Regions from separate parts of the Streptomyces sp. NPDC007157 genome, predicted to be linked through region 2. Evidence: predicted binding sites of a transcription regulator. Region 2 holds the regulator's gene; the other holds the start of a gene.

Region 1 (14,862 bases), on a different contig from region 2:
CGTCTGGATGGTCGGCGGGACCTCGGTCCTCACCACCAACGTCTCCACCCAGCTGAAGTCCCTCGGCTACGTCCCGAAGCGGGTCTCCGGCACCGACCGCTACGACACCTCGGTCAAGGCCGCGAAGACGGTCACGACCAGCCCGTCGTACGTCTTCCTGGCCAGTGGCACCGACTACCAGGCGGCGCTCCCGGCGGCCGCCGCGGCCGGCGCCGACGGCACGGGCAGCTCCGGCAGTGTGGTCCTGACCAGCGGCAAGTCGCTGACGTCGGCGGTGAAGTCGTACCTCAACAGCCTCAACCCGGCCAAGACCATGGTCATCACGGTCGGGTCCGACGCGAAGTACGCGCTGACCCACGCGTCGTTCTCCAAGTGGCCGTCGACGTACTACTACTACCCGATCACGGGGGCCAACAGCGAGGCGCTGTCGGTGGCCCTCGCCAAGTTCTGGTGGACCACCCCCGGCCAGGCCGCCGTCGCCTACGCCGGGTCCTGGCGGGACGGGGTCTCCGCGGGCTCGGCGATGAACATCTACGGGCCCGTGCTGTGGACCTCCAGGCCCGCGCTGTCCGACGAGGTCAAGAGCTATCTGCTGCGCGAGTCCGCCGGCACCCAGGCCGTGATCGCCTTCGGCGACACCGGCTCGGTGACGGCGGGCGCGCTGAACACGGCCGGCTCGTCGATCAGCGCGAGCGGCAACGACTTCGTGTACCGGCCGTACTTCAACGGGGTCGCCTCGGCCGCGCGCACGTTCGCGCAGCGCACGGACGCCGGTGAGCCCGCCTCGGCCGGGACCAAGTCCGCCCGTCCGGTCGCCGAGCCGAACCTGGGCACGATCAGGACGGCCCAGCACCAGTAGCAGGCCGCGCGGGGGCGCCGACGAGCATGGTCGGCGCCCCCGCCACCCGGGTCAGGAACACCGTCGCCGAGTTCGGCCCCTGCGGCTTGACCTTCCTGCGCAGTTCCTCCGGCTCCACGGCCGACCCGCGCTTCTTCACGGTCAGCGTGCCGACCCCGCGCTCGCGCAGCAGCGCCTTCAGCTTCTTGACGTTGAAGGGGAGCTGGTCGGTGATCTCGTACGCGCTGGCGTACGGGGTCATGTGCCGCTCGTCCGCCGTGATGTACGCGATGGTGGGGTCGATCAGTCCGCCGTCCAGGTCCGCGGCCACCTCGGCGACCAGGTGGGCCCGGATGACGGCGCCGTCGGGCTCGTACAGGTACCGCCCGACGGGCCGCACCTCGGGATTCGGCAGCATGCTGTCGGGCGAGGCCCACACGCCGGCCCCCGAGGGCAGCAGCACCGCCCGCCGGGCGCCGGGCGTCACCCGCGCGCCGAACCACACCGTCGCCTCCTTGACGTCGCCCCCGTCCGAGATCCATTCGGCCTCGGCATCCGCGGGGATCGCCTCGTGCGGGATGCCCGGCGCGACCTTCAGCACACCGCACGACGCCTGCCGGGCCGCCTCGACGGCCCACGACAACGGTGGGGAGTAGGCCTCCGGATCGAAGATGCGGCCCCGGCCGCCGCGCCGGGCCGGGTCGACGAACACGGCGTCGTAGCCGGCCGTATCCACCTCCGTGACGTCCGCCTCCCGCACCTCGATCAGGTCGTCGAGCCCGAGCGCCTCGGCGTTGGCCCGTGCCACGGCCGCGGCCGACGGGTCCCGGTCCACCGCCAGCACGCGGATCCCGGCACGGGCGAGCGCGATCGCGTCGCCGCCGATGCCGCAGCACAGGTCGGCGATGGTGCGGACGCCCAGCGCCCGGAGAGACTCCGCCCGGTACGAGGCGACGCTCGCCCGCGTCGACTGCTCGACCCCGTTCGGTGTGAAGAACATGCGGTCCGCGTCCGCCTCCCCGAACTTCGCCGCCGCCCGCTGCCGCAGCCGGGCCTGGGCGAGTGCCGCCGACACCAGGTCGGCGGGGTGCTCGCGGCGCAGCCGGGTGGCCACGGCGAGTTCGTCGGCGGGCGCGGTGCCGCGGACCTCGGCGAGGAGGGCGCGGCCCTCGGGGGAGAGGAGGGGGGCGAGGAGGTCGTTCACCGGGTCATTGTCGGCCAGTCGGTGGATGGTTCGCCTCCGGCGGCGGTGTCGGCGCCGGTTCCGGGGGAGGGACTGGAAGGATCCGACGCCATGCGAGTAGTCGTACAAAATGACAAAAAAGGGTTGAAGGCGGGCGCGGCGGGCCTGCTGGCCGTGGCCGCCCTGATGTCCGGCTGCGCGGGGCCGGACACCGGCTCCACCGCCCGTCCGCCCGCCGGCCGGCAGGCGCCGCCCCGGGCGGCACCCGCCCCCGACTCCCACGCCGCCCTGGTCGCCGCCGCCAGGCGCTGGGGCCTGGACGCGGTCCCGCTGCGGCCCCCGGCCCCGCCGCAGGTGAAGCCGAGGATCACCGCGCGCGACGGCTTCGAGGTGGACGGGCAGGAGGAGGACGATCTGCCCCCGGTCTTCACCACGATCCCCACCAAGCGGAAGGTCGTCTTCCTGACCATCGACGACGGCTCGAACAAGGACCCGCGGTTCCTCCGGATGATGAACGACCTGCGGATCCCCTACACCGCGTTCCTCAGCAACTACCTGGTCAAGGACGACTACGGCTACTTCCGCACCATGCAGTCCGAGGGCCACACCCTCAACAACCACACCCTGACCCACCCCTATCTGCCCGGCCTGTCCTACGAGGAGCAGCGGGACGAGATCTGCGGCATGCAGACGATCATGAAGAAGCAGTTCGGCAAGGCGCCGACGGTCTTCCGGCCGCCCTACGGCAACTACAACGGCGACACCCTGCGCGCCGCCAAGTCCTGCGGCATCAAGTACGCGCCGATCTGGGACGAGGAGGTGTTCGTCGACCACTGGGAGTACCGCGAGTGGGACCGCGGCCTGCACCCCGGGGACATCGTGCTCACGCACTTCCGGGGCAAGGACGACTGGGACGGCACGATGGTCGACGACATGCGCCGCTTTCTGAACAAGGTCACCCGCGAGGGCTATGCGGTGGCGCGCCTGGAGGACTACCTGTGAGCCGGCCGAGGGCGACGGCCGCGCTGCTGACCGCCGCCCTCCTCCTGGCGGGCTGCGCGCAGTCCGTCGACCCGATCGAACGGCTGGGCAAGAAGGCGGCCGACCGGGTACGGCCGCACGGCCCGGCCGGCGAACAGCCGTACCGCCACTGGGGCCTGACCGCACCCCTGCTCCCGGCGCCGCACCCGCCGCTCCACCCGCTCGCCCTCCACGCGAACCTCCCCCCGGTCGTGGACCACGTCACCACCACCGACAAGGTCGTATTCCTCACCTACGACGACGGTGCCGAGAAGGACCCGCGGTTCGTGGACATGGTCCGTGAACTGCGGCTCCCGGTGAGCATGTTCCTCACGGACAGCGTGGTCGGCCCCGGCTACGGCCACTTCGCCCGCCTCCAGGAGGTCGGCGCGAGCGTCCAGAACCACACCCTCGACCATCCGGCCATGCCCGGCCTGCCCTACGCCGGCCAGCGCGCCGAGATCTGCGGCCAGCAGGAGAAGCTGAAGTCCCGCTTCGGCATCCGCCCCCGCCTCTTCCGCCCGCCCTACGGCACGTACGACACCACCACCCTGCGCGCGGCGGCCGACTGCGGGGTGGCGGCGGTGGTCCTGTGGCGCGCGGCGATGACGGCCGACGGCGTCGCGTACCGCCACGGCGAGAAGCGGCTGCGCCCCGGCGACATCGTCCTGGTCGGCCCGGACGAGGCCACCGGCCTGACCCTGCGCGAACGCACGACCCGCCTGCTCCGCCGGGTCCAGGAGAACGGTCTGACGGTGGGGCGGCTGGAGGATTACCTGTAGGAACCGGCGGCGGCCCAGGGACGGCCACAGCGGCCCCGGTCACTATTTTTTTCCGCGCCGCGCCGCGGGCAATTGGCACTCCGCTTGACCGAGTGCTAATCGCAGTCATAGTCTCGGCTCTGGCACTCGGCAGATGAGAGTGCCAACAACGCGACGGGCAGGTCCGGCACCCGCGACGACGGATCCACCTGGTCGCCACCTCAGACAGTTAACCCCGTGAGATCTCCGAAGGGGGAGGTCGGATCGTGACGACCACCAGCTCCAAGGTTGCCATCAAGCCGCTTGAGGACCGCATTGTGGTCCAGCCGCTCGACGCCGAGCAGACCACCGCCTCTGGCCTGGTCATCCCGGACACCGCGAAGGAGAAGCCCCAGGAGGGTGCTGTCCTCGCCGTGGGCCCGGGCCGTTTCGAGAACGGCGAGCGCCTGCCGCTCGACGTCAAGGTCGGCGACGTCGTGCTCTACAGCAAGTACGGCGGCACCGAGGTGAAGTACAACGGCGACGAGTACCTCGTCCTCTCGGCTCGCGACGTGCTCGCGATCATCGAGAAGTAGTTCACCCCAAGCACATTCTGCTTTGAGCTGCGCCCCTGGCCCCCGCGACCTTATGAAGCCGGGCGTCGGGGGCGCGGTTCGTTTCACTCACGTTTTCCGAGAGGGCTGAACCGCTCCCATGGCGAAGATCCTGAAGTTCGACGAGGACGCCCGTCGCGCCCTCGAGCGCGGCGTCAACAAGCTTGCCGACACCGTCAAGGTGACGATCGGCCCCAAGGGCCGCAACGTCGTCATCGACAAGAAGTTCGGCGCCCCCACCATCACCAACGACGGTGTCACCATCGCCCGCGAGGTCGAGCTCGACGACCCGTACGAGAACCTCGGCGCCCAGCTGGTGAAGGAGGTGGCGACCAAGACCAACGACATCGCGGGTGACGGTACGACCACCGCCACCGTGCTGGCCCAGGCGCTCGTCCGCGAGGGCCTCAAGAACGTCGCCGCGGGTGCCTCCCCGGCCGCCCTGAAGAAGGGCATCGACGCCGCCGTCGCCGCTGTCTCCGAGGAGCTGCTCTCCTCCGCCCGTCCGATCGACGACAAGGCCGACATCGCCGCCGTCGCCGCGCTGTCCGCCCAGGACCAGCAGGTCGGCGAGCTCATCGCCGAGGCGATGGACAAGGTCGGCAAGGACGGTGTCATCACCGTCGAGGAGTCCAACACCTTCGGTCTGGAGCTGGACTTCACCGAGGGCATGGCCTTCGACAAGGGCTACCTGTCTCCGTACTTCGTGACGGACCAGGAGCGCATGGAGGCCGTCCTGGAGGACCCCTACATCCTCATCAACCAGGGCAAGATCTCCTCCATCGCGGACCTGCTCCCGCTGCTCGAGAAGATCATCCAGGGCAACGCCTCCCGCCCGCTGCTGATCATCGCCGAGGATGTCGAGGGCGAGGCGCTCTCCACCCTCGTCGTCAACAAGATCCGCGGCACCTTCAACGCGGTCGCGGTCAAGGCCCCCGGCTTCGGCGACCGCCGCAAGGCGATGCTGGAGGACCTGGCGATCCTCACCGGCGCCACGGTCATCTCCGAGGAGGTCGGCCTCAAGCTCGACCAGGCCGGCCTGGACGTGCTGGGCTCCGCCCGCCGTGTCACGGTCACCAAGGACGACACCACGGTCGTCGACGGCGCCGGTGACTCCGGTGCGGTCACCGGCCGCGTCGCCCAGATCAAGGCCGAGATCGAGAACACCGACTCCGACTGGGACCGCGAGAAGCTCCAGGAGCGCCTCGCGAAGCTGGCCGGCGGCGTGTGCGTGATCAAGGTCGGCGCCGCCACCGAGGTGGAGCTGAAGGAGAAGAAGCACCGTCTGGAGGACGCCATCTCCGCGACCCGCGCCGCGGTCGAGGAGGGCATCGTCTCCGGTGGTGGCTCCGCGCTCGTCCACGCCGCGAAGGTGCTGGAGGGCGGCCTGGGCAAGACCGGCGACGAGGCCACCGGTGTCGCCGTGGTCCGCCGCGCGGTCGTCGAGCCGCTGCGCTGGATCGCCGAGAACGCCGGCCTGGAGGGCTACGTCATCACCTCCAAGGTCGCCGAGCTGGAGAAGGGCCAGGGCTTCAACGCCGCCACCGGCGAGTACGGCGACCTGGTCAAGGCCGGCGTCATCGACCCGGTCAAGGTCACCCGCTCCGCCCTGGAGAACGCCGCCTCCATCGCCTCCCTCCTCCTGACGACCGAGACCCTGGTCGTCGAGAAGAAGGAAGAGGAGGAGCCGGCCGCCGCCGGTCACTCCCACGGCCACTCCCACTGAGGCACGCCGGCGAAGCCGGTGAGCAGTAGGTCGCTGTGCCCCGCCGCTCTGCGGCGGGGCACAGTGCTCTCACCGGACTGCCGGGACGCGTCCGGGTCTCAGCACCCCGTGTGTCGATGAGCGGTGATCCCGGCCTCGGGCAGCCCGTTTCGTCCTGGCGAGCCGACCGGTCAGTCGCGGCGGATCAGCTCCGGATCGATCCGGCGGCCGGCCAGCGGCAGTGAGCCCGCTGCCGCGGCCGCCACCACTCCCGCCACCGCCACGGACAGCAGGGGGATGCCGGCGACATCCCAGCGGATCGCCCCGCCACCGGTGATCAGGTAGCTGGACTCGGCGAGCTTCCCGGTGACGGCCGCCAGGGCGAGACCGAGACCGAGCGGCAGCACCACCTGGAGGCACTGCACGGCCCGCATGGTCCGGGCCCGCGCACCGATCAGGGTGATGGCGGTGACCTGCGCACGGCGTTCGACCGCGCGGTCGGTCACGGACACCAGGAACGCGGCCACGCCGATGACCAGCCCCATGACCATGCCGAGGGCCAGCAGGGTTTCGACGACCGATATCTGTTCGAGTCCCTGGACGTTCAGTCCGACCAGCTCCACCTCGGCGATCGGGGCGATCGCACCGATGCCGTCGAGGACCTTGCGGACCTGTCCGGGCTCCGAGCTGCTGGTCAGTACGAGCTCGGCGTCACGGGGCCGGGCGTGTGCGGGCAGTGCCGACGGCGGGACGAGGAGCACGGCGTTGCCCACGGCGGACGCGGAGTACCCGCTGTAGACGATCCCGTCGGCGGGGAAGCCGATGTCCAGGTGCCCGGTCCCGCTCCCCGAGAGCCGGAACCGGAAGGGCGTGCCCGGCTTCACGCCGGATCCGACGCTGGAGTTGGGGTCGACGAGCCTCATCACCTTGCCGTCCACGCAGCCCTGGGAGCGCTGGACCATGCGGTCCAGCTGCGCGCAGGTGGCGATCAGGGCGGTGGCCGACGACGCGAACGCGTCCTCGGGGCTCTTCCTCTCGAAGTCGACCCAGGAGTTCATCATGACGGCGTGAGTGCGCACACCGGCGAGGCCGCCGAGTTCCCTCTGCCGGTCCGGGCTCAGGGCGGACAGGGAGAGGGAGTAGTCCTGCACGGGCCCGGACGGTCGGCTGACCTGCTCCAGCTGGATCAGAACACCCTGGGCGAGCGAGGCGGCGTAGACGAGGAGTACGAGACCGGTGACGACCCTCATCGTGCTTCCGGGCTCGGCCTCGTTGCGCCGCATCGCCAGGTTCAGCGTGAGGGACTGGGTGGACGCCGCCACGCGGCGGGCGAGAACGTACGAGATCAACGGGAGCGTGAGCACGAGCCCGACTCCGGTCAGCACGACGCCGCCGACCACGAGCAGCGCGTTCACGCCCACACTCGACGCCGGGTGCCCGAGCACACCGCTGAGGCAGAAGCCGGAGACGATGCCCATACCGGCGATCAGGAGGAGACCGCCCCACTTGGACGGCGGTCGCGGGAGCGCGGTGCGGCGTACCGCCAGCGGGTTGGCGGCGGCTTCCCGCGCGCTCTTGCGGCCGACGAACCAGGCCAGCGCCGGGCAGCCGATCAGACAGACGGCGACGGTGGTCGCGGACAGGGCACCGTCGTCCGGATACCACCGCAGCGCGGGCAGCCCGGTCCTGGACATCACCTGGTTGAGAACCCAGTACTCACCGAGGCCGAGCACCGCGCCGAGCAGCGCGGCCATCACGGTCTCCGCCGCGTTCACGCGCTGGGTGCCCTTGACGCTGAGGCCCAGCAGGCGCAGCGCCGCCAGGCGCCGCATGCGGCTGGCGGCCGACAGACGCGCACAGACCGTGAGGAAGATCCCCAGGGGCAGCAGAACCAGGGTGGCCAGGGCGAACCGCACGTCCGTCAGCGTGGACGGTTCCACGGCGGGGGACGGGGCGTAGTCGTACCCGAAACCCTTCAGGGTCCGGCCCTCGTGGGCGATACGGCCGCGCGTGGTGCCGACGTACGCGTACAGCTCGTCCGGGTGCGCGAGCCCGGCCCCCGCGATGGTTCCCTTCTCCCGTCCCGGCAGCAGCCCCTTGACGGCGGGGGCCTCGCGCAGGAGGTCATGGACCCGCGGCGAGACGAACACCTCGCCGGGGCCGGGGAGCCGGGTCAGACCGGGCGGGGCCGACCGTGTTCCCTCGGTGCCCCTGGCGATGAACACGCGGGTGAACGGCCTGGACCCGTACGCGTCGGAGCGCTGGACGACGAGCGTGCCGTCCGCCGGCCCCTTGGCGGAGGTGACGGGCTGTCGTGCCGCGGCCCGGCCGTCGTGGGCGTGCAGGATCGCCGGAACGGTGAGGACGAGGGCCAGGCAGCAGACACCGATGGAGCCGCCGGCCGCCATCAGGAAGAAGCGTGTGCGGTTGCCTCGTCCCGCGCCGAAGAGGAGTCGCAGACCGAGCAGGAATTCCGTCACGCCGCACCTCGCGGCGTGAGTACCCCGTCCGCCATCGTGTATCGGGTGTCGGCCTGTGCGGCAACCCCGTGATCGTGCGTCACCAGAATGACGGCGGTGCCCTGTGAGCGGGCCAGCCCGAGGAACTCCTTCAGTACGGCGGAGGCGTTGGCGCTGTCCAGGGAGCCCGTCGGCTCGTCGGCGAACACGACCGCGGGCCGGTGGACCAGGGCGCGCGCCACCGCGGCGCGCTGACTCTGCCCTCCTGAGACCTGCGACGGCCGGCGTTCACGCAGCTCGCCGAGGCCGAGCCGGTCCAGGACTTCGCCCGCTCTGGCGAGAGCGGGCCGCTTGCGCTGTCCGGTCAGACGCAGTGGCAGCGCGGTGTTCTCCTCGATGGTCAGTTCCGGGAGCAGTTCGCCGTACTGGAAGACGAACCCGAACCGTTCCCGGCGCAGGGCGCTGATCTCGTCGTCGGAGAGGTCACCGAGTGAGCGGCCTTCGAAGCGCACCTGACCACGTGTGGTCGGCAGGACGCCGGCGAGGCAGTAGAGCAGCGAGGACTTTCCGGAGCCGCTCTGCCCTGTGATGGCCACGACCTCACCCGGGGCGACCGAGAGATGGGCGTCGCGGACGGCCTGGTGGTTGCCGTAGGAGAGGTCGACTCCGACGGCCGAGATGATGTCTGACGTGCTGATGGCTTCCCCCAAAGAAGCGTGCGGGCCCAGGGGGGATGTGCCCCTGGGCCCGCGGTCCTGCCGAAGCGCCGGCTACCTCTGGTAGTGCTTCGTCGACGAGCAGTTGTCAGGGTTGAGCGAGCCCTTGTCACGGCAGACGCGGATGTAGGCGTCGTCGGTGTGCAGAGCGGCGCCGTCCCAGTTCAGCTTGTCGAGCGGGACGCTGTGCTTCTGCTTGCCGTTGTAGCGGCTCCAGTCGTAGCCCTCGACGCGGACCTGCATGTAGACGTTGTGACCGTCACCGTTGTCGGTGTCGTTCAGGTTGCCCGCCCACTCGAAGGCGCCGTGGTTCTGGTTCGAGGGCCAGAAGGCGTACTGGCCACTGGTGAACGAACCGCCGCCGGTGGACAGCGTCGGAACGGTGTGCCATGAGGCGGCGGCCGCCGTCCCCGCGCTGACGGCGAACAGGCCTGCGGCTATTGCGCCGACTGCCAACTTGCGCATGTTTTCCTCCCGTTGTTGTGCAAGGTCCCGGATGGTCAGGTCCGGAGCCGCCGTGAACCTAGCAGTCACGAAGGGGAGGTGAATGGCATGATCAATTCAATTCTGTCCACTTTCGATGGTGTTTCGGAGCAGTGGACTTTACCTTTGCCTGGCGTTTGCTTGACATTGGCTTGACCATCGGCTGAGCTTTTTCTGAGGGAAGGTGACGAATCGTCAGTGACGAGGGGACACGCCGCCGTCCTCGCGGCATCCGCTCGTGCGACACGGGCAGCCGGTCGCAGCGTGTGTCGCTCACCCGACGGAAGAAGCCCCCGTTCCTGTCCGGAACGGGGGCTTCGCCCCTCGCGGGTACTTCGATCGTCTGCCTACTTCGCCAGCGCGTCCAGCGCTCCGAGCCGCTCCATCAGCCCGAGCCGGTCGTACTGCAACCAGCCCTCGGCCATCTTCCCGGCGGCGTCGAAGCGGTGGATCGTCGTCCCGGCCATGGTGACCTGCCGACCGGTGTTCGGCACCCCCATGAACTCCGTCTTCTGCACACCCGTCCAGAGCCACCTGGTGCACACCCGGTCGCCCTGGGCGATCTGGTCCTCGACGAGGAACGAGAAGTCGAAGGCCGCCCGCCACATCTCCAGCTTGCGGCGCATCGCGTCCATGCCGATGGTGTCCTGGCCCTCGACCGGTTCGTGGTCGTGGTAGTCCTCGGTGATCAGGTCGTCCAGCGGAACCAACGGGCCGGGCGCGGCGATCGTCTCGAAGAACCGCCGCGCGGTGTCGGCGTACCACCGCTCGTCGCGCACCACGTCCAGATCCGTGAACGTCGGCATCCCCTCGCAGATTGCCAGTATCTCGTTGAGGACCTGGTCGGTCTCCGGCCGGTTGGAGTTCCGCATCGCCTCCTCGTACGAGGGGAACTCCACGATCTCGACGACGTGCGACGCGTCGGAGCGGTCCTTGCCGACCACCGCGTGCGTCGCCGTCCGTTTCCCCTTGGCCTGCGTGACCCACCTGTCCATCAGCCGGTCCATCTCGGCCGGCCTGCTGGTCCTGCACTCGATGAGCTGTACGAACGTCATGCCACCGCCTCCGGCCCCCCTGGGTCCGGTACCGTCACGCCCATTTTCCCACCGGGGGCAAGCGGCACCACAGCCGTCACTGCGGCCCGTACTTGCGTCCCGTCTTCGAGGTGATGCCGCCGAGCAGCCCGCGCGGCGCCACCTTCGCCAGACCGGTCAGCACCTTGTACCGCGGGTCCGGGATCGACAGCGACTTGCCGCGCGCGAGGTCGGCGAGCGCCGCCTCGACCAGCTTGTCGGCGTCCAGCCACATCCAGTCCGGGATGTTGTCCGTACCCATCCCGGCCCGCTGGTGGAACTCGGTGCGCACGAAACCGGGCGCCAGGGCCATCAGACGGACGCCGGTCCCCGCCAGGTCGCGGGCCGCGCCCTGGGTGAACTGGACGACCCACGCCTTCGAGGCCCCGTAGGTGCCCCGGGGCACGAAGGCCGCCACCGAGGCCACGTTGACGACACCGCCGCGCCCGCGCTCCCGCATCGCCTCGGCCGCCGCCGACGTCAGCCGCAGCACCGCCTCGCAGTGCACCTTGAGCATCTTCAGCTCGTCGGCCATCGGGACGTCCAGATAACGGCCCTTGTTGCCGAAGCCCGCGTTGTTGATCAGCAGGTCGACCGGGTTCCTGCGGTCGCCGAGGCGGCCTGCGACCGACTCGATGCCGGTGTCCTCGGCGAGGTCGGCGGTGAGCACCTCCGCCTCGATGCCGTGCCGGTCGTGCAGCTCGGTCGCCTGCTCGCGCAGCCGTTTGGTGTCCCGCGCCACCAGAACGAGGTTGTGCCCGTCCGCCGCCAGCCGCCGCGCGAACGCGGCACCGATCCCCGCGGTCGATCCCGTAATCAGAGCCGTTGTCATGGCCCAAGGGTAGTTACCCGGACTGACGGCGTCCGCTGCGCGCACCAGCTCTCCCGAAGGGTGAAGCGCCGGTGAACGACCCGGGAGTGACGGCCGTTCAGTCCTGTCGCGCGGCCACGTACTTCCGGGCCAGCGCCAGCGCCTCCGGGTGCAGCGCCTCGCCCGCCGCGAGGATCCGCGGCAGCAGCTCCCGCTCGGTGGTGGTCGCGCGGAACTCCATCGCCGCCGTCACCCCGTGGGCCGGCCGGTGCACGATCTCGATCGGGTCGCCGGCCCGGATATCGCCCGGTTCGATCACTCGGAGGTAGGCACCGGACGCACCCTTCCGCGTGAACCTCTTCACCCATCCCCGCTCGCCCAGATGGCCCTGGAAGGTACGGCACGGGATGCGCCCGGAGGTGACCTCCAGTACGACCCCGGAACCGATCCGCCAGCGCTCGCCGATCAGCGCGTCCGACACGATCAGCCCGTTTGTCGTGAGGTTCTCACCGAAACAGCCGTTCGGCAGCGGGCGGCCGAGCTCCTTCTCCCAGGCGTCGAGGTCCTCGCGCGCGTAGGCGTACACCGCCTGGTCGTCGCCGCCGTGGTGGCGCAGCTCGCACACCGCGTCCCCGGCCAGTCCGCTGCCCGCGACCCCCTTGGGTCCGGGCGCCTGCACCCGCACCGGGCCGGCCACGGGGCGCTTGTCGATGCCGGTCACGCCGTCCTTCTGGTCCGTGTGGGGCGATGGCGTCGGGATTCCGAGGTTCACCGAGAGAAGCTCCATGGTCCGAAGGTACGGGACCGGCCTCAAAGCGTCGACGCGTTTCGGGGTGCGCTGTCCAAGCCCGCCTTATGCTTCAGGGGTGATAGAGGCCCGTCATCTCCGCGTCCTGCGCGCCGTCGCCACCACCGGTTCCTTCTCGGCGGCGGGGCGTGAACTGGGCTGCACCCAGCCCGCCGTCAGTCAGCAGATGAAGGCCCTGGAGACCTCGGTGGGCACTCCGCTGCTGGTGCGCAACGGCCGTGAGATGCGTCTGACCCAGGCCGGCGAGGCCCTCGTGCGGCACGCCTCCGGGATCCTCGCCGGGCTCACCGCCGCCGAGGAGGAGGTCGCCGCGATCGCCGGCCTGCGCGCCGGCCGGGTCCGGCTGGTCTCCTTTCCGAGCGGCAGCTCCACCCTGGTCCCGACGGCGCTGGCCGCCCTGCGCGCGGCCCATCCCGGCACCCGGGTCTCCCTGGAGGAGGCCGAGCCGCCGAAATCCGTGGAGCTGTTGCGCGCGGGTGACTGCGACATCGCGCTGGCCTTCCGCTACGAGGGTGCGGCGGGCGCCGAGGAGTGGGACGACCTGGTGGTGCGGCCGTTGCTGACGGACCGGCTGGTCGGCCTGCTGCCCGAACGGCACCGGCTCGCACGCGCGGAGTCGGTCGCCCTCGGGGAACTCGCCGACGAGCCCTGGATCGCGGGCTGCCCGCGCTGCCGGGGACAGCTCGTCCAGGCGTGTCAGAACGTGGGCTTCACGCCCCGCATCGACTTCGCCACCGACGACTACCCGGCCGTGGTCGGCCTGGTCGGCGCCGGTCTGGGCGTCGCGGTGCTGCCCCAGCTGGCGATCGAGTCGGTACGTCCGAGAGGCGCGCGCACGGTGGCGCTGGAACCCGCGGTGGTGCGGGAGATCGTCGCCCTCACCCTGCCCGACCTGGCACAGGTGCCGGCGGTGGCGGCGACGCTGGAACAGCTGGGCCGGGCGGCCCAGCGGGCCTAGGAAGGCGGGGCCGACGGGCGGCCCGATCGGCAGCGGTTAGAAGAAACGTTCTTTCAGGTGTGTGCGAGGGAATCGGTTCCTTCAGGTGTGCGGGAGGGGGTCGCCGCTGGTCGTCGAGGCCGACACCAGCCTGTTGCGCGCCCTCCCCATGAGCTCTTCGCGCTCGTCCTCGGTCAGGCCGCCCCAGACTCCGTAAGGCTCGCGGACCGCCAACGCGTGTGCCGCGCACTCCGCACGGACCGGGCACCTCATGCAGACCTCCTTGGCCGAGTTCTCACGGGCACTCCGAGCCGCCCCGCGCTCGCCCTCGGGATGGAAGAAGAGCGAGCTGTCGACCCCACGGCAGGCAGCCAGGAGCTGCCAGTCCCACAGGTCCGCGTTCGGTCCGGGAAGGCGGGAGAAATCTGCCATTACGTGACCCCTTGTAGCCGTTCTGGGCGGATACGGTGCCAACGACCGTACATCTCCGGTCTAGAGAGATGAAAATATGACTCATTGCGAATCTAGCCCCAGACACCGTGAAACGGGAAGAAAAAGGTCTAAATGGGGCATTGGATGTGATGAAAAGTTGAGGGTCTGACGTCCATGTCTGCACCGTGTCCGCGCCCTCACGTAGAGTGCCGAAGACGGCAGGCAGCCCCGTAACTCTTTCGAGTGACCGTCGTTGAGAGTGCGGAGGCGGTTGAAACAACAAGCGCTCGGGCAGGCGTCCGAGACGGTCGACCGCACAGGTGACGATTCCGTACCAGCCTGGAGGCTCAAGGTGACGCGCATCAGCTGCGGAGGGCGGTCATGACATCCGTCCTCGTCTGCGACGACTCCCCGCTTGCCCGAGAGGCGCTGCGCCGCGCGGTGGCGACCGTGCCCGGCGTCGAGCGCGTGACCACGGCGGCCAACGGCGAGGAAGTCCTCCGCCGCTGGGGCGCCGACCGCTCCGACCTGATTCTGATGGACGTGCGCATGCCCGGACTGGGCGGCGTCGAGACCGTGCGCCGGCTGCTGTCGGCCGACCCCGGCGCGCGCATCATCATGCTCACGGTCGCCGAGGACCTGGACGGGGTGGCCCTGGCCGTCGCCGCCGGCGCCCGCGGCTACCTGCACAAGGACGCCTCGCGTGCGGAGCTGCGCGCGACCGTCACCCAGGCGCTCGCGGACCCCACCTGGCGGCTGGCGCCCCGCCGGCTCCGCTCGGCCGAGATGGGCGCCGCGCCCACCCTCACCGCGCGCGAGATCCAGGTCCTGGAAGGCATGAGCCACGGCCGCTCCAACGCCGAGATCGGCCGGGAGTTGTTCCTCTCCGAGGACACCGTGAAGACCCATGCCCGGCGCCTGTTCAAGAAGCTCGGCGCCTCAGACCGCGCCCACGCGGTGGCCCTCGGCTTCCGCTGGGGACTGGTCCGATAGCAGGGCGGTGAGCTGCGCCGCAGCGGGATCGCGGACCGACCGGACGCCCC
Region 2 (14,862 bases):
GGCCTCCAGTGCGATCAGGTTGTCCTCCATGTCGTCGACCAGGAGGATGCCGGCCCGCTCGTCAGTGATCATCGCCCGTCCGTTCCTTGTCGGCGGTCTCGTCGCTTTCCGTGCCGTCGGGGTCCAGGAGTGCGCAGACGACGGTGAGCAGCCGGTCGACGTCCACGGGTTTGGGTACGTAGTCGTTGGCGCCGCGCGCGATGGACTTCTCCCGGTCGCCGGGCATCACCTTCGCCGTCAGCGCGACGATCGGCAGGCCGGTCCAGCGAGGAGCGCGGCGGATGGCCGCGATGGTCTCGTAGCCGTCCATCTCCGGCATCATGATGTCCATCAGGACCAGTTCGACGTCCTGGTTGCGTTCGAGGGTCTCGATGCCCTCCCGGCCGTTCTCCGCGTAGAGCACGGGCATGCCGACGCGGCCCAGGACGTGGGTGAGCGCGAACACGTTGCGGATGTCGTCGTCGATGATCAGGACACGCCGGCCGGGCAGGATCTGGCCGGCGCGGCCGGACTGCCAGGCCTCCAGCTTGGCCGGCGCCGGCCAGGAGTCGTCGGTGTCGGGGGCGCCGGGCCTGGCGGGGTCGGGGAGCGGCAGGGTGTGGTCCTCGGGGGTGGGGCCCGCCGCCGTGTGGCCGGGGCTGACGACCGGGACGTACAGCGTGAACGTGGAGCCCCTGCCCTGTTCGCTCGCCGCGACGATACGGCCGCCGAGCAGGCCCGCGATCTCGCGGCTGATGGACAGGCCGAGGCCGGTGCCGCCGTACTTGCGGTTCGTGGTGCCGTCGGCCTGCTGGAACGCCTCGAAGATCACCGGGATTTTTTCGGCGGCGATCCCGATGCCGGTGTCCGTCACCTCGAAGGCGATCACCTCGTCGCTGCCGTGGACGTAGTGCTGGTCGGGGTCCTTCACCCGGGAGACCCGCAGTTCCACCCGTCCCTTGGCGGTGAACTTGATCGCGTTGGAGAGCAGGTTGCGCAGGATCTGCTGGAGGCGCTGTTCGTCGGAGTACATCTCGCGCGGTACCTCCTCGCCGACCGCCACCTCGAAGGCCAGACCCCGGTCCAGGGTCAGCGGGCGGAAGGTCGCGTGGACGTAGTCGAGCAGTTTGATCAGGGGGAGGCGTTTGGGGCGTACGTCCATCCGGCCGGCCTCGATCTTCGACAGATCCAGGATGTCGTTGATGAGCTGGAGGAGGTCGGAGCCCGAGCGGTGGATCGTCGTCGCGAACTGGACCTCCTGGTCCGAGAGACGGCCGTCCGGGTTGTCGGACAGCAGTCGGGCCAGAATCAACAAGGAGTTCAGCGGAGTGCGCAGTTCGTGGGACATGTTGGCCAGGAACTCCGACTTGTACTGGGAAGAAGTCGCCAGGAGGGCGGCTTTCTCCTCCAGTTCCGCGTTGGAGCGCTGTAGTTCCGCCTGTTGTTTCTGAAGTTCGTCCGAACGTTCCTGGAGCTGCATCGCCAGCCGTTGCGACTCGCCGAGCAGGGACTCCGTGCGGGAGTTGGCGATGATCGTGTTGATGGCCACGCCGATGGTGTTGACGAACTGGTCGAAGAAGGCCAGGTGGACGTCCGAGAAGCGGGAGAAGGAGGCCAGTTCGATCACGCCGAGGAGTTTGTCCTCGAAGAGGATCGGGATGATGACGATCGTCGTCGGCGCCGCTTCGCCGAGGCCACTGTTGATCTTGATGTAGTCCGGTGGTGCCTCCTCGACGAGGATCCGCGTCTTCTCGCGGGCCGCCTGGCGGACCAGGCCGTGCACCGGCAGGCCGCCGGTCTCGACGATCGCGCCCTGTGCCGAGCCGTAGCCGGCGATGAACGCCAGGCCCTTCGCCGGTACGGCCGTCCGCACGGCGGCGCCGTCCTCGTCGGGGTCGGCCAGGAAGAACGCGCCGTACTGGGCGTTCACCAGCGGGGTCAGTTCGCGCAGGATCAGGTCGGCGACCTCCATCAGGTCCCGGTGACCCTGCATCAGCGCGGCGAGCCGGGCCAGGTTGGACTCCAGCCAGTCCTTCGCGCGGGTCGTCTCACGCAGGTTGGCGACCATCAGGTTGATGTTGTCCTTCAGCTCGGCGACCTCGCCCTGCGTCTCCACGGTGATCGACCGGGACATGTCGCCCTGTGCCACGGCCGAGGCGACCTCGGCGATCGCGCGGACCTGGGTGGTGAGGTTGAGGGCGAGTTCGTTCACGTTGGTCGTCAGGCGCTTCCAGGTGCCGTACACGCCCTCCACGCGCGCCTGGCCGCCCAGTTGCCCTTCGGAGCCCACCTCGCGGGCCACGCGGGTCACCTCGGAGGAGAACGACGACAGGGTGTCGACCATCGTGTTGATCGTCGTCTTCAGTTCGAGGATCTCGCCGCGCGCGTCCACGTCGATCTTCTTCGACAGATCGCCTTGCGCCACGGCCGTCGCCACCTGGGCGATGTTGCGCACCTGTGAGGTGAGGTTGTCGGCCATGTAGTTCACGTTGTCGGTCAGGTCTCGCCAGACGCCGGAGACGCCGAGCACCTGGGCGCGGCCGCCCAGCCGGCCGTCGGTGCCGACCTCGCGGGCCACGCGGGTCACCTCGTCGGCGAAGGCCCGCAGTTGTTCCACCATCGTGTTGACGGTGTCCTTCAGTTCGAGGATCTCGCCGCGTGCGTCGACGGTGATTTTCTTGGAGAGGTCGCCGTTGGCGACGGCCGTCGTCACCTGGGCGATGTTGCGGACCTGGGAGGTCAGGTTCAGCGCCATGAAGTTGACGTTGTCGGTGAGGTCTTTCCAGACCCCGGACACGCCTCTGACCTGTGCCTGACCGCCGAGGTTTCCTTCGGTGCCGACTTCGCGGGCGACGCGGGTGACTTCGTCGGCGAACGCCGACAGCTGGTCGACCATCGTGTTGATGGTTGATTTCAGTTCGAGGATCTCGCCTTTCGCCTCCACGGTGATCTTCTTGCCGAGGTCGCCCTGGGCGACGGCCGTGGAGACGAGCGCGATGTTGCGGACCTGCGACGTCAGGTTGTCCGCCATGAAGTTGACGTTGTCGGTGAGGTCTTTCCAGACCCCGGACACGCCTCTGACCTGTGCCCGGCCGCCGAGGTTTCCTTCGGTGCCGACTTCGCGGGCGACGCGGGTGACTTCGTCGGCGAACGCCGACAGCTGGTCGACCATCGTGTTGATCGTCGACTTCAGTTCAAGAATCTCGCCCTTGGCGTCGACCGTGATCTTCTGCGAGAGGTCGCCGTTGGCGACGGCTGTCGTCACCTGGGCGATGTTGCGGACCTGCGAGGTCAGGTTCGACGCCATGAAGTTGACGTTGTCGGTGAGGTCCTTCCAGACGCCGGAGACGCCCCGCACCTGGGCCCGGCCGCCCAGCTGGCCCTCCGTGCCGACCTCGCGCGCGACCCTCGTCACCTCGTCGGCGAACGCGGACAGCTGGTCGACCATGGTGTTGACGGTGAGCTTCAGTTCCAGCAGTTCACCGGTCGCCTCGACGGTCACCGTGCGGGTCAGGTCGCCCCGGGCCACCGCCGTCGTCACCAGGGCGATGTCGCGGACCTGGGCGGTCAGCCGGGACGCCATGGTGTTGACGGCCTCGGTCACGTCCCGCCAGCTGCCGGACAGGCGCTGCACCTTGGCCCGGCCGCCGAGCCGCCCCTCGGTGCCGACCTCGCGCGCGACCCGGGTCACCTCGCCGGTGAACAGGGACAGCTGGTCGACCATCTTGTTCACGGCGCGGCCCAGTCTGCGCAGGTCCCCGCGCAACTGGCGGCTGCCGTCGTGCAGATCGACGCGTTGGGTCAGATCGCCGCCAGCCACCGCGTCCAGGACGCGGGTGGCGTTCGCCGCGGGGGCGACCAGGGCGTCGAGTACCTGGTTGACGTCGTTGACCCGGGACGTCCAGGCGCCCTGGCCGGGGCTGGCCGACACCCGTTCGTCGAGGCGGCCGTGGCGCACCAGCTCGCGTTTCACGCGTTGCACCTCGGTGTTGAAGTGAACGCTGCGGTCCATGATCTGGTTGAAGACCGCGGTGAGTTCGCCGACGATCCCCTCCCCGGTCTCCGGCACTTTCGTGAAGTCGCCGTCGCGGGCGGCGGTCATCGCGGCGAGCAGAGGGCGCAGTTCGGATGCTCGGAGTTGTTCCGGTTTCTGTCCGTCTTCGAGCACACGCGTAGCACTGTTCTCACTCATGGCGGCCCACTTCGGTAACTCGGTGCTTATGGGCGCGGCCAGTCTGTCACTCTGTCCGCATCGATCGGGATGTATTCGTGCGAACTGCTCGGGGAGCTCGACATGGGGGCCATACCCACGCAACGGGAGACCGTCTCCCGGGTCCGTGAGGCGCCTGCGCGCGACGAGGCGCCCGCGCACGAGACCGCGGGCGCGTACGCGCAGGGGCGCGCGACCCTCCCCGGGAGCCCCCTCGCGCCGGGTTCCGCCCGCGCGCTGGTGCGCGCCTGCCTCGACGAGTGGACCGACTGCGGCCTGCTGGAGCCGGGACAGCGGGTCGCCGAGGACGCCATGGTCGTCGTCAGCGAACTCGTCACCAACGCCGTCGTGCACGCCGGCACCGACATCGAGGTCGACTGGTGGCTGGAGGAGGCACGGCAGGAGACGGCGTTCGTCGTCGAGGTCACCGACCACCACCCCTCCCGCGCCCCCCGCGACCACCCGGGCGAGACGCCGTACGAGACCCCGGAGTACGGGCGCGGGCTGCGCCTGGTCGCCTCGCTCGCCGAGTCCTGGGGGGTCACCTACCGCGTCGGCGCGAAGACGGTGTGGGCGCGCCTGACCGGGCACGGCGGCACGCTCCCCGACGCGCAGGAGCTGAAGGTGGCCGAGATCCTCGCGCCCGACCCTCATCGCCCCGACCGGGACCGGGACTGGCTCGACCGGGGCGCGCTGTCCTTCCTCGCCGAGGCCTCCGACCTGCTCGCGGGACAGCTCGACGAGAACCTGGTGGCCGCGCTCACCGGCCAGCTGATCGTGCCGCGGCTGGCCGACTGGTGCGCGGTGTGGCTGGAGGACGAGTCGACGGTGCGGTCCGGCGGCTGGGGCGACGCGAACGGCGCGGGCGGGCCGCGGCTGGCCCGGGTCTGGCACGGCAGCGAGAACCGCATCGAGGAGCTGCGCCGCGCCCTGGAGAAGGACCCGCCGTGCGCAAGGGACGGGTTACGGTCCGGTCCCGAGCCGTATCCCTGGCCCGGCGAGGCGCTCGGCCCGCAGGCCGCCCACGGGTCGGCGCTCTCCTACCGGCTGATCGCGGGCGGCCGTCCGCTCGGCACGCTCGTGATCGGACGCTGCGGCCCGGCCGGTTTCCCCGACGAGATCACCGGCCTGGTCGAGGACTTCGGCCGCCGGGTCGCCCTCGCCATCGGCGCGGCCCGCCAGTACGCCCGCCAGGCCACCATCAGCGCCGTCCTCCAGCGCGGGCTGCTGCCCGGCGCGGTCGCCGAGATCCCGGGCGTGCGCAGCGCGCTGGTCTACGAGCCCTGCGACAAGGGCGGCCCCAGCGGTGACTTCTACGACCTCTTCCCGGCCGGCGACGGCCGCTGGTGCTTCGCCATCGGCGACGTCCAGGGCAAGGGCCCCGAGGCCGCCGTCGTCATCGGTCTGGCCCGGCCCTGGCTGCGGCTGCTCGCCCGGGAGGGGTACCGGGTCGCCGACGTCCTCGACCGGCTCAACCAGCTCCTCCTCGACGACGCCACCGAGGCCGCCGACGCCGCCGCCCGCGCCCTGGTCGCCGCCGGCGGCCGCGCCGTGCCGCCCGGCGACGGCCCCCAGACCCGTTTCCTCTCCCTCCTCTACGGCGAACTCACCCCCCTCGAAGCGGGCGGCATCCGCTGCACCCTCGCCTCCGCGGGGCATCCGCTGCCGCTGGTCCTCGGCCCCGACGGCGCGGTCCGCACCGCCGCCCGGCCGCAGACCCTGCTCGGGGTCGTGGAGGACGAGACGTACACCAGCGAGACCATCGAGCTCGGGCCCGGCGACAGCCTGCTGTGCGTGACCGACGGGGTCACCGAGCGCCGCTCGGGGTCCCGGCAGTTCGACGACGGCGACGGGCTCGCGCGGGCGCTCGCGGGCTGTACGGGCCTGAGCGCCGAGCTGATCGCCGAGCGCATCAGGCGGCTCGTGCACGAGTTCGGCGGCGGGCAGCCGGAGGACGATCTGGCGCTGCTCGTCCTGCAGGCGGAGTAACCGGCGTCGTACGGGACAATGGAGGACATGCCTTCCGCACTTCCCGACGGTGAACCGGTCCCCGACGACGGCGCGCTCCCGGCGCACGCGCTGGCCGGTGCCGCCGACCGCCCCCTCGGGTTCTATCTGCACGTCCCCTACTGCGCGACCCGCTGCGGCTACTGCGACTTCAACACGTACACGGCGACCGAGCTGCGCGGCACCGGTGGGGTCCTCGCCTCCCGCGACAACTACGCGGACACCCTGATCGACGAGATCAGGCTGGCCCGCAAGGTTCTCGGCGACGACCCGCGCGAGGTCCGCACGGTGTTCGTGGGTGGGGGTACGCCGACGCTGCTGGCCGCCGGTGATCTGGTACGGATGCTGGGCGCGATCCGCGACGAGTTCGGTCTGGCCGCCGACGCGGAGGTCACCACGGAGGCGAACCCGGAGTCCGTCGACCCCGCGTATCTGACGGCCCTGCGCGAGGGCGGCTTCAACCGGGTCTCCTTCGGCATGCAGAGCGCCCGGCAGCATGTGCTGCGCGTCCTGGACCGCACCCACACCCCGGGGCGCCCCGAGGCGTGTGTCGCGGAGGCCCGCGCGGCCGGCTTCGAGCACGTCAACCTCGATCTGATCTACGGCACGCCGGGCGAGTCCGACGACGACTGGCGGGCCTCGCTGGACGCGGCGCTCGGAGCCGGCCCGGACCATGTGTCGGCGTACGCGCTGATCGTCGAGGAGGGCACCCAGCTGGCCCGCCGGATCCGCCGGGGCGAGGTCCCGATGACCGACGACGACGTCCACGCGGACCGCTATCTGATCGCCGAGGAGATGCTGTCCGCGGCTGGGTTCGACTGGTACGAGGTGTCCAACTGGGCCACCTCCGAGGCCGCCCGCTGCCTGCACAACGAGCTGTACTGGCGGGGCGCCGACTGGTGGGGCGCGGGACCGGGCGCGCACGCGCACGTGGGCGGCGTGCGCTGGTGGAACGTCAAGCACCCGGGGGCGTACGCGGCGGCGCTGGCGTCGGGGCGGTCGCCGGGGGCCGGGCGTGAGCTCCTCACCGACGAGGACCGCCGGGTGGAGCGGATCCTGCTGGAGCTGCGGCTGCGGGAGGGGGTGCCGCTGGCGCTGCTGAAGGAGCAGGGGCTGGTGGCGTCGCGGCGGGCGCTGGGGGAGGGGCTGCTGGAGACCGGCCCGTACGAGGACGGCCGGGCCGTGCTGACGCTGCGGGGGCGGCTGCTGGCGGACGCGGTGGTCAGGGACCTGGTGGACTGAGCGGCCGGGGGCGGGAAGGGACCTGGTGGACTGAGCGGCCAGGGGCGGGAAGGGACCTGGTGGACTGAGCGGCCGGGGGCGGGAAGGATGCCCGGCTACGGAGCCGTCACGAAGTCGATCAGTTCCTCCACCCGCCCCAGCAGCTCCGGTTCCAGGTCCTTGTAGGACCCCACGCGGGCCAGGATCGCCTGCCACACCGCGCCCGTGTTGTCCGAGGGCCAGCCCAGGGCGCGGCACACGCCCGTCTTCCAGTCCTGGCCGTGCGGGACGCGCGGCCAGGACTCGATGCCCAGGGCGGCGGGCTTCACCGCCTCCCAGATGTCGATGTACGGGTGGCCGACCACCAGGGCGTGTTCGCTGGTGACCGACTGCGCGATGCGCCACTCCTTGGTGCCGGGGAGCAGGTGGTCCACCAGGACACCGAGGCGCGCGTCGGGGCCCGGTGCGAAATCGGCCACGATCGACGGGAGGTCGTCCACGCCCTCCAGGTACTCCACGACCACGCCCTCGATGCGCAGGTCGTCGCCCCAGACCTTCTCGACCAGTTCCGCGTCGTGGCGGCCCTCGACGTAGATGCGGCCGGCGCGGGCCACGCGCGCGCGTGCGCCGGGCACGGCGACCGAACCGGAGGCGGTGCGCGCGGGCCGTACGGGGCCGGCCGAGGCGGGGCGTACGAGGGTGACCACCCGGCCCTCCAGGAGGAAGCCCCGGGGCTCCAGCGGGAAGACGCGGTGTTTGCCGAAGCGGTCCTCCAGCGTCACCGTGCCCGCCTCGCAGCGGATCACCGCGCCGCAGAAGCCGGTGCCGGGTTCCTCGACGACCAGGCCGGGTTCGGCGGCCACCTCCGGTGCCGGTTTCGGCTTCTTCCACGGCGGGGTCAGGTCGGCGGAGTACTGGCGCATTCGGATGACGATAGGAGAAGCGGTGGCGGCGTGGTCACGACACGCCGAAACGAGCGGCCAGGGCGTCGCGCTGCCGTCGTACGAAGGCCGCGTCCACCACCGCTCCGTGACCGGGTACGTACCGGGCGTCGTCGCCGCCGAGGGCGAGCAGCCGGTCAAGGGCGGCCGGCCAGCGGGACGGTACGGCGTCGGGGCCGGCCTGGGGGTCGCCGGATTCCTCCACCAGGTCGCCGCAGAAAACCACCGGCGGGTCGCCGGGGACGAGGACGGCGAGGTCGTGGCGGGTGTGGCCGGGGCCCACGTCGGCCAGCAGGGCCCGGCGGCCGTCGCCGAGGTCGAGAGCCCACTCGCCGGAGACCGGACGGCGGGGCAGGGGCAGCGCGTCGGCCGCCTCCTCGGCCTCCGGGGCCGGCAGGCCGTTGCGGACCGCGTCCAGGCGGAGTGCCTCGCGGCCGTGCGCGAGGACGGCCTCCGCGCCCGCCGCCGCGTACACGTCCGTGCCCGCGAACGCCGGGGTGCCGAAGACGTGGTCGAAGTGCGGATGGGTGAGCGCGAGATGGGTCACACGGCGCCCGGCCAGCCGCTGCGCCTCCCCGCGCAACCTCGCGCCCTCCGCCAGGCTCGACCCCGCGTCCACCATCAGGACCGGCCCGGCCCCGAGGACCAGCCCGGCCGTGCAGTCCCAGCCCGGCAGCCGGCACCGGCCGACCCCCTCGGCCACCCGCTCCCAGCCCAGCTCTTCCCAAGTCACCGTCACACCGCGACGCTAGCGGTAGAACGCCCCGGGTCCTCGCCGACCTTGCCCAGTCGGTACCCGACGGCCGTACACTGGGCCGGGGATGCTGGCACTCGGGCTCGCAGAGTGCCAGGCGAAAGACCCGAAAGGCCGCGGGGACGACTTTCTGGAGGTGTGGCGCTGGATGCTGAGTGAACGCAGGCTTCAGGTATTGCGCGCCATCGTCCAGGACTATGTCGGCACCGAGGAGCCGGTGGGGTCGAAGGCGCTGACCGAGCGGCACAACCTCGGCGTCTCCCCGGCGACCGTGCGCAACGACATGGCCGCCCTGGAGGACGAGGGGTACATCGCCCAGCCGCACACCAGCGCCGGGCGGATCCCGACCGACAAGGGCTACCGGCTGTTCGTCGACAAGCTCGCCGGTGTGAAGCCGATGAGCGCGCCCGAGCGGCGGGCCATCCAGAACTTCCTCGACGGCGCCGTCGACCTCGACGACGTCGTCGCGCGGACGGTGCGGCTGCTGGCGCAGCTGACGCGGCAGGTCGCGGTCGTGCAGTATCCGTCGCTGACTCGGTCCACCGTGCGGCACGTGGAGCTGCTCGCGCTCGCGCCGGCCCGGCTGATGCTGGTGCTGATCACCGACACCGGGCGGGTCGAGCAGCGGATGGTCGACTGCCCGGCGCCCTTCGGGGAGTCGTCGCTGGCGGATCTGCGGGCACGGCTCAACAGCCGGGTCGCCGGTCGCCGGTTCTCGGACGTGCCCCGGCTGGTGGAGGACCTGCCGGACGCCTTCGAGGCCGAGGACCGCGGTACGGTCTCGGCGGTGCTCTCCACTCTGCTGGAGACGCTCGTCGAGGAGAACGAGGAGCGGCTGATGATCGGCGGCACCGCCAATCTCACCCGCTTCGGACATGACTTTCCCCTCATGATCCGGCCCGTCCTGGAGGCCCTGGAGGAGCATGTCGTGCTCCTCAAGCTCATGGGCGAGGCGGGGGATTCGGGCATGACCGTACGCATCGGTCACGAGAACGCCTACGAGGGACTCAACTCAACGTCCGTGGTGTCGGTCGGCTACGGTTCGGGCGGCGAGGCACTCGCCAAACTCGGCGTGGTCGGACCGACCCGCATGGATTACCCGGGAACGATGGGAGCGGTACGAGCGGTGGCACGGTACGTCGGACAGATCCTGGCGGAGTCGTAAGTGGCCACGGACTACTACGCCGTTCTCGGCGTGCGCCGCGACGCGTCGCAGGAAGAGATCAAGAAGGCCTTCCGTCGGCTCGCGCGCGAGCTGCACCCGGACGTCAACCCGGATCCGAAGACCCAGGAGCGGTTCAAGGAGATCAACGCCGCCTACGAGGTGCTCTCGGACCCGCAGAAGAAGCAGGTCTACGACCTCGGCGGCGATCCGCTCTCGCAGAGCGGCGGCGCGGGCGCGGGCGGCTTCGGGGCCGGTGGCTTCGGGAACTTCTCGGACATCATGGACGCGTTCTTCGGTACCGCGTCGCAGCGCGGCCCGCGGTCGCGCACCCGGCGCGGCCAGGACGCCATGATCCGGATCGAGGTCGAGCTCGACGAGGCGGCCTTCGGCACGACCAAGGACATCCAGGTCGACACGGCGATCGTCTGCAACACCTGCAACGGTGAGGGCGCGGCGCCGGGCACCTCCGCCCAGACGTGTGACATGTGCCGCGGTCGCGGCGAGGTGTCGCAGGTGACCCGGTCCTTCCTGGGCCAGGTCATGACCTCGCGGCCCTGCCCGCAGTGCCAGGGCTTCGGTACGGTCGTGCCGACGCCGTGTCCGGAGTGCGCCGGTGACGGGCGGGTGCGGTCGCGGCGGACGCTGACCGTGAAGATCCCGGCCGGTGTCGACAACGGGACCCGGATCCAGCTCGCCGGCGAGGGCGAGGTCGGGCCCGGTGGCGGTCCGGCCGGCGACCTGTACGTCGAGATCCACGAGCTGCCGCACTCCACGTTCCAGCGGCGCGGCGACGACCTGCACTGCACGGTGACGATTCCGATGACGGCGGCGTCGCTCGGTACGAAGGTGCCGCTGGAGACGCTGGACGGGATGGAGGAGGTCGACATCCGGCCGGGCACCCAGTCCGGGCAGTCGATCCCGCTGCACGGGCGCGGTGTCACGCATCTGCGGGGCGGCGGCCGGGGCGACCTGATCGTCCACGTCGAGGTGACGACCCCGACCAAGCTCGACCCCGAGCAGGAGCGGCTGCTGCGCGAGCTGGCGAAGCTGCGTGGCGAGGAACGGCCCACGGGGCAGTTCCAGCCGGGGCAGCAGGGTCTGTTCAGCCGGCTGAAGGACGCGTTCAACGGGCGCTGACGGCTCGCCGGGCCGGGGCGCCGTCCCTTCGGCCCGGAAATATCTGGCATGTGCCAAAGGGACGGCCCGATTCGGTCTTGTTCGGAGGACGTGACAACATGCCGTCATGTCCTCCGCACTGACCGATCTCTTCCCGCTTCCGATCGTGCAGGCCCCGATGGCGGGCGGGGTTTCCGTGCCGCAGCTCGCCGCCGCCGTGTCCGAGGCGGGCGGGCTGGGGTTCCTGGCCGCCGGGTACAAGACCGCCGACGGGATGTACCAGGAGATCAAGCAGCTGCGCGGGCTGACCGGCCGCCCCTTCGGGATGAACCTCTTCATGCCGCAGCCGGAGCATCCCGGTGCGGGCACCGGCTCCACCGGAGTGGCTGTCGCCGCGCCCTCCTCCGGCGCGGTCGAGATCTACGCGCATCAGCTGGCCGGTGAGGCCGCCTGGTACGAGACCGAGCTCGGCGACCCGGACAGCGGCCGGGACGACGGGTACGACGCGAAGCTCGCCGTACTCCTCGACAACCCGGTGGCCGCGGTCTCCTTCCACTTCGGTGTGCCGAGCCCCGAGGCACTGGACGCCCTGCGCCGGGCGGGAACCCTCACCCTCGTCACCGCCACCACCGTCGAGGAGGCCCTCGCCGTCGAGCGGGCCGGTGCCGACGCGGTGATCGCCCAGGGCGTGGAGGCCGGCGGGCACCAGGGCACCCACCGGGACGTGCCGGAGAACGACGGCTCCGGGATCGGCCTGCTGTCGCTGGTCGCCCAGATACGCGAGGCCGTGAGCATCCCGGTCGTCGCCGCGGGCGGCATCATGCGCGGCAGCCAGATCGCCGCCGTGCTCGCCGCGGGGGCGAGCGCGGCCCAGCTGGGCACCGCCTTCCTCGCCACTCCCGAGTCGGGCGCCGCCGACCCGCACAAGCGGGCGCTGACCGACCCGCTGTTCACCCGGACCGCGCTGACCCGGGCGTTCTCCGGGCGGCCCGCCCGCGGCCTGGTCAACCGCTTCATGCGCGAGCACGGCCCGTACGCGCCCGCCGCCTACCCGGAGGTCCACCACCTCACCGCCCCGCTGCGCAAGGCCGCCGCCAAGGCCGGGGACGCGCAGGGCATGGCCCTGTGGGCCGGGCAGGGACACCGGATGGCCCGGGTGCTGCCCGCCGGGCGGCTGGTGGAGGTCCTCGCGGAGGAACTCGCCGCCGCGTCGACAGCGTTGTCGGGCAAGGCCGAGGGCGACTGGACCGGCGGGGCCGGCCGGGGGGACGGGCGATGACCGCCCCGGTGTTCGTGCTCGACCCGCTGGTGGTGCCCGACTTCTCCGGCGGAGAGGTCGTCCTGGACGGCCCCGAGGGCCGGCACGCCGTCTCCGTGAAGCGGCTGCAGCCCGGTGAGGGCGTCATCCTCACCGACGGGCGCGGTCGCTGGAGCGAGGGCGTCGTCAAGGCCGCCGAGGGCAAGGACCGGCTAGTCGTGACGGACCTGGAGACCCTGCACGAGGAACCCCTCCCGCGGCCCCGCATCACCGTCGTCCAGGCGCTGCCCAAGGGCGACCGCGGCGAGGTCGCCGTGGAGACCATGACCGAGGTCGGCGTCGACCGGATCGTGCCCTGGCAGGCCGCCCGCTGCATCACCCAGTGGAAGGGCGACCGGGGCCTGAAGTCCCTCGCCAAGTGGCGGGCCACCGCCCGCGAGGCCGGCAAGCAGTCCCGCCGGGTGCGCTTCCCGGAGATCGCGGACGCGGCGACCACCAGGCAGGTCGCCGCACTTCTCGCCGGTGCCGCGCTGGCCGCCGTACTCCACTCCGACTTCGAGCACGGCAGCGAGCCGCTCGCCACCGCCGCGCTGCCCGCCGAGGGCGAGATCGTGCTGGTCGTCGGGCCCGAGGGAGGCGTCGCCCGGGACGAGGTGGCGCTCTTCGAGGAGGCGGGCGCCAAGGCCTGCACCCTGGGGCCTACCGTGATGCGCACGTCGACCGCCGGGACCGCGGCCGCGGCCCTGCTCCTCGGCCGTACCGGCCGGTGGTCCTGACCGGTACGACTGGTCCTGACCCGTACGACACCACAGGGGGAACGCGCCGTGGAACTCGCCCAAGTCCGGCTCCTGGTCTCCGACTTCGCCGCCTGCTACCGCTTCTACGCCGAAGTGCTCGGGCTGAAGCCGCAGTCGGGGGCGAGCGAGGGGCCGTACGAGAAGTTCAGTCCGCACGCCGGGTCGGCGGGGATAGCCCTGCAGGACCGGGCCATGATGGCCGAGGTGCTGGGCGAGCTGGGGGACACCGCGACCGGGCACCGCTCGCTGGTGGTGCTGCGCGTGGACGACCTGGACGCCTACTGCGAGCAGATCACCGCCCGGGGCGCGGTCCTGGTGCACGGGCCGGCGCCGATGACGGAACGGATGCGCGTCGCCCATCTCAAGGACCCGGAGGGCAACCTGGTGGAGCTCCAGGAGTGGCTCCTGCTGCGCACCTGAGGAGTCCGTCCGTCCGCCTCCGGGGGGACGACTCCGAACACGTGAGTGGCCGCATGCCCCCTACCGTCACGGGCGCGACGGTGGCAGGCTGCCCTCCATGGGGGCATTGAGGCCGATTTGGCGACGGCTGCTCGTGACACGACGGCCGCTCGTGACGCGATGGCCGCTCGTGACGCGACGTCCGCGCCTGACCAGGGTGGCGGCCGTGGCGGGGCTCGCGGTGATCGCCGTGGGCGGTGCGGTGGGCTGCCGGCCGACCGACCTGAACTCCGCGACCGTCGCGTACACCACCGACCAGACCGCCACCGCCGAGCTGAAACGGCAGCACGTCGACGTCAGCTGGCTCACCTGCACCGGCAACTACGGCTCGTCGGCGCCGAAGACGCCCTCGGCGTCCGAGACCTCCGTCGTCTCCGTGGACTGCCGGGGCAGGACCAAGGACGGCCGGGAGATCACCGTCACCGGACGGGTCACCAAGGCGGTCAGCGGCGCCTGTGTGCGCGGGAACCTCGTCGCGAAGGTGGGCGGCAAGGAGTGGTTCCGGGTGAAGGGCCTCGGCAACTGCGACGCCACACCCGGACCGGCGTACAGCACCTACCGGCCGCCCACCTACGGGCAGCAGCCGGGCCCCACCGTGACCGTGACGCGGACCATCTGGTGCCAGAGCGACCCCAAGTGCCGGCCGGTCCAGGGCAAGTGATCGAAATCGGCCACCGCGAGCGTGCCGCGATGCATAGGCTGAGCGGGTGACTCAGGGTGCAGCGACAGGACCGCGGTCCTACCTCCGATTTCCCCATGTCCACGGCGACCTGGTCGCCTTCACCGCCGAGGACGACGTGTGGCTCGCGCCCCTGGACGGCGGCCGGGCCTGGCGGGTCAGCGCCGACAACGTCCCCGTGACGCTGCCGCGTATCTCGCCCGACGGGACCACGGTCGCCTGGACCTCCACCCGCGACGGCGCCCCCGAGATCCACACCGCCCCCGTCGACGGCGG

What was found. Region 2 encodes HrcA, which represses chaperone genes, less so after heat shock. Its sites were predicted from a motif close to TTNGCACTCNGNNNNNCNGAGTGCNAA; they were not measured.
Region 1: the regulator HrcA is predicted to act here: its motif matches at 3,896-3,922, upstream of groES (co-chaperone GroES).

The regions. Positions count from the first base shown of each region.
Region 1 covers NZ_JBEYFE010000013.1:93,997-108,858, forward strand. The annotation lists gene ABZ642_RS23915 (cell wall-binding repeat-containing protein) at 1-859, shown strand, start outside; gene ABZ642_RS23920 (methyltransferase domain-containing protein) at 837-2,042, opposite strand; gene ABZ642_RS23925 (polysaccharide deacetylase family protein) at 2,133-3,023, shown strand; gene ABZ642_RS23930 (polysaccharide deacetylase family protein) at 3,020-3,823, shown strand; gene groES (co-chaperone GroES) at 4,069-4,377, shown strand; gene groL (chaperonin GroEL) at 4,496-6,121, shown strand; gene ABZ642_RS23945 (FtsX-like permease family protein) at 6,292-8,580, opposite strand; gene ABZ642_RS23950 (ABC transporter ATP-binding protein) at 8,577-9,269, opposite strand; gene ABZ642_RS23955 (hypothetical protein) at 9,330-9,740, opposite strand; gene ABZ642_RS23960 (ester cyclase) at 10,106-10,813, opposite strand; gene ABZ642_RS23965 (SDR family oxidoreductase) at 10,890-11,663, opposite strand; gene ABZ642_RS23970 (MOSC domain-containing protein) at 11,761-12,429, opposite strand; gene ABZ642_RS23975 (LysR family transcriptional regulator) at 12,509-13,408, shown strand; gene ABZ642_RS23980 (WhiB family transcriptional regulator) at 13,490-13,819, opposite strand; gene ABZ642_RS23985 (response regulator transcription factor) at 14,201-14,812, shown strand.
Region 2 covers NZ_JBEYFE010000008.1:229,477-244,338, forward strand. The annotation lists gene ABZ642_RS17510 (response regulator) at 1-72, opposite strand, end outside; gene ABZ642_RS17515 (HAMP domain-containing protein) at 62-4,171, opposite strand; gene ABZ642_RS17520 (SpoIIE family protein phosphatase) at 4,274-6,178, shown strand; gene hemW (radical SAM family heme chaperone HemW) at 6,206-7,438, shown strand; gene ABZ642_RS17530 (DUF3097 domain-containing protein) at 7,534-8,340, opposite strand; gene ABZ642_RS17535 (MBL fold metallo-hydrolase) at 8,375-9,097, opposite strand; gene hrcA (heat-inducible transcriptional repressor HrcA) at 9,261-10,277, shown strand; gene dnaJ (molecular chaperone DnaJ) at 10,278-11,414, shown strand; gene ABZ642_RS17550 (nitronate monooxygenase) at 11,521-12,672, shown strand; gene ABZ642_RS17555 (16S rRNA (uracil(1498)-N(3))-methyltransferase) at 12,669-13,427, shown strand; gene ABZ642_RS17560 (VOC family protein) at 13,476-13,868, shown strand; gene ABZ642_RS17565 (hypothetical protein) at 14,074-14,568, shown strand; gene ABZ642_RS17570 (S41 family peptidase) at 14,615-14,862, shown strand, end outside.